Regions from separate parts of the Streptomyces sp. NPDC048002 genome, predicted to be linked through region 2. Evidence: riboswitches for the same ligand, from Rfam matches in the RefSeq annotation. Region 2 holds a riboswitch; the other holds the start of a gene.
The links. Region 2 has a riboswitch for cobalamin ahead of metE (5-methyltetrahydropteroyltriglutamate--homocysteine S-methyltransferase). Riboswitches for the same ligand answer to the same signal wherever they lie in the genome.
Positions count from the first base shown of each region.

Region 1: another riboswitch for cobalamin. It lies ahead of AB0E07_RS01840 (prenyltransferase/squalene oxidase repeat-containing protein); the one in region 2 lies ahead of metE (5-methyltetrahydropteroyltriglutamate--homocysteine S-methyltransferase).

Region 1 covers NZ_JBEZNL010000001.1:419,100-421,292, forward strand. The annotation lists gene AB0E07_RS01830 (MBL fold metallo-hydrolase) at 1-656, shown strand, start outside; gene AB0E07_RS01835 (hypothetical protein) at 690-872, opposite strand; cobalamin riboswitch at 892-1,036, shown strand; gene AB0E07_RS01840 (prenyltransferase/squalene oxidase repeat-containing protein) at 1,153-2,193, shown strand, end outside.
Region 2 covers NZ_JBEZNL010000005.1:6,816-9,008, forward strand. The annotation lists gene metE (5-methyltetrahydropteroyltriglutamate--homocysteine S-methyltransferase) at 1-1,081, opposite strand, end outside; cobalamin riboswitch at 1,255-1,476, opposite strand; gene AB0E07_RS09140 (3-hydroxybutyryl-CoA dehydrogenase) at 1,745-2,193, opposite strand, start outside.

The DNA of each region.
Region 1 (2,193 bases), on a different contig from region 2:
CCGCCGCCGGCGCCCCCGAGAAGCACGTGGCACCCCTGCGCGGCGCCCGCCGCAGCACCCTGCCCGGCCTCTCCCCCGCCCTCCCGGACCGCGAGATCGTCCCCGGCGAACTGCTCGACCTGCCGGGCCGCCGACTGCGCGCGATCTGGACCCCGGGCCACACCCCCGGCCACGTCTGCCTGCACCTGGAGGAGGAGCACCCGGCCCAACTTCCGGGCCGCGGGCGCCTGTTCTCGGGCGACCACCTCCTCCCCCGCATCACGCCCCACATCGGCCTGTACGAGGACCCGGACGACACCACCGTCACCGATCCCCTCGGCGACTACCTCGACTCCCTGGAACGGGTGGGCCGACTGGCCCCCGCCGAGGTGCTACCGGCCCACCAGCACGCCTTCACCGACGCGCCCGCGCGCGTAAGGGAGTTGCTCGCGCACCACGAGGAGCGCCTCACCGGTCTGCTCGCCCTGCTCTCCGAACCCCTCACTCCCTGGCGGCTGGCGGAGCGCATGGAGTGGAACCGGCCCTGGGAGCGGATCCCCTACGGATCACGGAACATCGCGGTGTCGGAGGCCGAGTCGCACCTGCGCCGCCTGGTGAAGCTGGGCCGAGCGGAGGCGGTCACGGGCAGTGATCCGGTGACGTACGTGGCCGTCTGAGCCGACTCGACGCAGGTGGCCGTCCGATCCGGCTCAGTCCCCTTCCGGGGCTCCCCGGTCCGTGAAAGCACGCACCAACCGCTCCGCCTCGCCGAGCGCTTCGATCTCGGCCACCGTCATGGTGGGGTTGGCGGCGCGTCGGCGCCGGGCCTCGGCCAGTCCCGCCTCCGTGACGTCCGAGGGGTCGGAGAGGAGCGCGACGAGTGTCGCGCGCACCGGCCCGGCACAGCCTCCTCCCAGGCGCTTCCCTACGGGCCGGTAGAGTGGCCGCGTCGTCACTACACCCGTACAGGGAGAAGCCGGTGCAAATCCGGCGCTGACCCGCAACCGTGAGCAGTCGCGAGGCTGTGAGCCGGACCGCCCCGTACGGCATGTGAACGGCTCGCGTGCGCCGGCGGTCCGTCGGCGCACGGGCACCGTCGAGGTCTACGGAGCCGAGCCGCCCGGGGTCGTCCCGCGCTGCCCGGCTCCCTTCAGGGAGAGGCACCCGCCGATCATGAACGTCCGCCGCAGCGCCGCGGCCCTGGCCGCCACCGCCGTGATCGGCCTGGCCACGCCCGCCCTGGCCGCGTCCCCGTCGCCGTCGCCGTCGCCGTCCGTGGCGATACCGTCCGGCCTGTACGGCACCAGCGACCCGACCTACGACGGTGTCTGGCGCCAGTCGCTCGCCCTGGTCGCGCAGTACCGGTCGGACGTCGAGCCCGCCGAGAAGGCCGTCGACTGGCTGCTCGGGCAGCAGTGCGCGAACGGGGCGTTCGCCGCGTTCCGCGCCGAGCCCGCCCAGGACTGCGACGCCAAGGTGATGGTCGACACCAACAGCACCGCCGCCGCGGCGCAGGCCCTGTCCCTGGCCGGGGACGGCGACCGCATGGACGACGCCGTCAAGGCGGTCACCTGGCTGAAGAGCGTGCAGAACAAGGACGGCGGCTGGGGCTACACGCCCGGCGGCGCCAGCGACGCCAACTCGACCTCGGTCGTCATCGGCGCCCTGAACGCCGTGGGCCAGGACCCCGGGACCGCCGTGAAGGACGGCAAGTCGCCCTACGACGCCCTGCGCGAGCTGGCCCTGTCCTGCGCGGACGGCGGTGCCTTCGCCTACCAGCCGGACAAGAAGGGCAAGCTCGCCGCCAACGCGGACGCGACGGCGGCGGCCGTGGTCGGCATGAAGGGCATGAGCATGGTGTCGGCGAAGGCCGCCGACGACACGGAGCTCGCCTGCGCCACCGCCAAGGCCTCCGACCCCGGGCAGTCCGCCGCGAACGGCGCGTCCTACCTGGCCGGGGAGATGGCGAAGGACGGTCACCTGGTGTCGGCGCTGCCCGGTGCCGAGGACCAGCCCGACTACGGCAACACCGCCGACGCGGTCGTCGCGCTCGCGGTGACGGGCGGCCCGGAGGCCGCGCGGAAGCCGCTGGCCTGGCTGGAGGAGAACTCCGCGGACTGGGCGAAGCAGAGCGGCCCCGCCGCGTACGCCCAGCTGATCCTGGCGGCGGAGGCGGCCGGCGCGGACCCGCGTGACTTCGGTGGCGCGAACCTG
Region 2 (2,193 bases):
CGAAGGCCAGCCAGCGCAGGATCTGCGGCTCGATGTCCCGCTCGGCCGCGGTGTCCAGCGGGACGTGCAGCAGCGAGCAGGAGGCGGCGACGTCGACCCGGTCGGCGAGCCCGAGCAGGGTGCCGAGGGTGGACAGCGACTTCTGGAGGTCGTTGATCCAGATGTTGCGGCCGTTGACGACACCGGCGACCAGGCGCTTGCCGGGCAGTCCGCCGACGGCTGCCAGGGCGTCGAGGTTGGAGGCGGCGGACTGGGTGAAGTCCAGCGCCAGTCCGTCCACCGGTGCCTTCGCCAGCACCGGCAGGGCGTCGCCGAGCCGGTCGAAGTAGGAGGCGACGAGCAGCTTGGGCCGGTCGGTGAGGGCGCCGAGGTCGCGGTAGGCGCGCTCGGCGGCGTTCAGCTCGGCCGGGGTGCGGTCCTGGACGAGGGCGGGCTCGTCGATCTGGACCCACTCGGCGCCGGCCGCGCGCAGGTCGGCCAGGACCTCGGCGTACACCGGGAGCAGGCGGTCCAGCAGGGTGAGCGGCTCGAAGTCGGCCGGCACTCCGGGGGCCGGCTTGGCGAGCAGGAGGTACGTGACCGGACCGACCAGCACGGGGCGCGCGGTCAGGCCCTGGGCCAGGGCTTCCTTCAGCTCGGCGACCTGCTTGCCGGAGTCGGCGGTGAAGACGGTGCCGGGGCCCAGTTCGGGGACCAGGTAGTGGTAGTTGGTGTCGAACCACTTGGTCATCTCCAGCGGAGCGACCTCCTGGGTGCCGCGGGCCATCGCGAAGTAGCCGGCCAGCGCGTCGGCGTCGACGGCGGCGCGGTGCCGCTCGGGGACGGCGCCGACCATGACGGTGGTGTCGAGGACGTGGTCGTAGTACGAGAAGTCACCGGTCGGCACCTCGTGGATGCCCGCATCGGCGAGCTGCTGCCAGTTGCTCCGGCGCAGTTCGGCGGCGGTGGCCCGGAGGGCGTCGGCGGTGACGCGGCCCTTCCAGTAGCCCTCGATGGCCTTCTTCAGTTCACGGTTCTGACCCTGGCGGGGGTAGCCGTACACGGTGGCCCGTGCTGCCGCGGCTGCGGACTTCGCTGTCACGGAGATCTCCTTCGCGAGATGAATCCCTGAGATCCCGGGGACGGGACGAGAGCGCGAAGGGTGCGACGAACCGGACGGACACGACCCCGCGCGGCAAAGGCACGGTCGTGCGTGCTGTCTGGTGTGTACGCCGACCCGCCCTCGAGGTCACCGGGATGTCCGCGCACGGAACGGTCCGCGCGCGGGCAGTTGGCAGGTCTTCGGACTCGCGGGCACGCCCTCCGTCCGGAGGACACCTACTGGCCGTCGCTTCCCGGGTCCGGTACGTCGGACCCAGTGCGTATGACGGCGGTCGTTCCCGCTCACCGCTGCGGGGCAGTCCCGGATTCCCACCGGGTTCCCTCTTGCGACGCCACGTCTGGCGGACGGGGCGAACCAGCTGCTGCGATCAGCCTACGGGGTGGAGCGGTGAAAGGAAGAACACCGTCCAGATTTCGGGAAGTCAGGAGCGGATGCCGGACCGGATGCGCGGATGCCGGACCCCGGACACGCGGATGTCGGACCGGACAGGCGGAGGGCGAACCGGACACGCGGATGCCGGACCGGGCACGCGGAGGGCGGGAAGCACGGCGCGCGTGCTTCCCGCCCTCTCCCAGTCGCGCCGCGCGGGACCCTCACCCCTGCGGCGGGTGCGGGCCTCCCGGCCCGCGTCGAACCAGGCCCTCAGTCCTGGTCGTAGGTGTGGAACCCGCGGCCGGTCTTGCGGCCGAGGAGTCCCGCCTCCACCATCCGCTGGAGCAGCGGGGGAGGCGCGTAGAGGGGTTCGCGGAACTCGTCGTAGAGGGACTCGGCGATCGAGGCCACGGTGTCGAGGCCGATCAGGTCGGCGAGCTTCAGCGGTCCCATCGGGTGGGCACAGCCCAGTTCCATGCCCGCGTCGATGTCCGCTGCCGTGGCGAACCCGGATTCCGCCATTCGGACGGCGGAGAGCAGATAGGGGATCAGCAGGGCGTTGACGACGAACCCGGCCCGGTCCTGGGAACGGATGACTGTCTTGCCGAGGGTGCGGGCGGCGAAGTCCTCGACGGCAGCCGTGGTCGCGGCCGAGGTGTGCAGGGAGGTCACCACCTCGACCAGCGGAAGGACGGGTACTGGGTTGAAGAAGTGCAGGC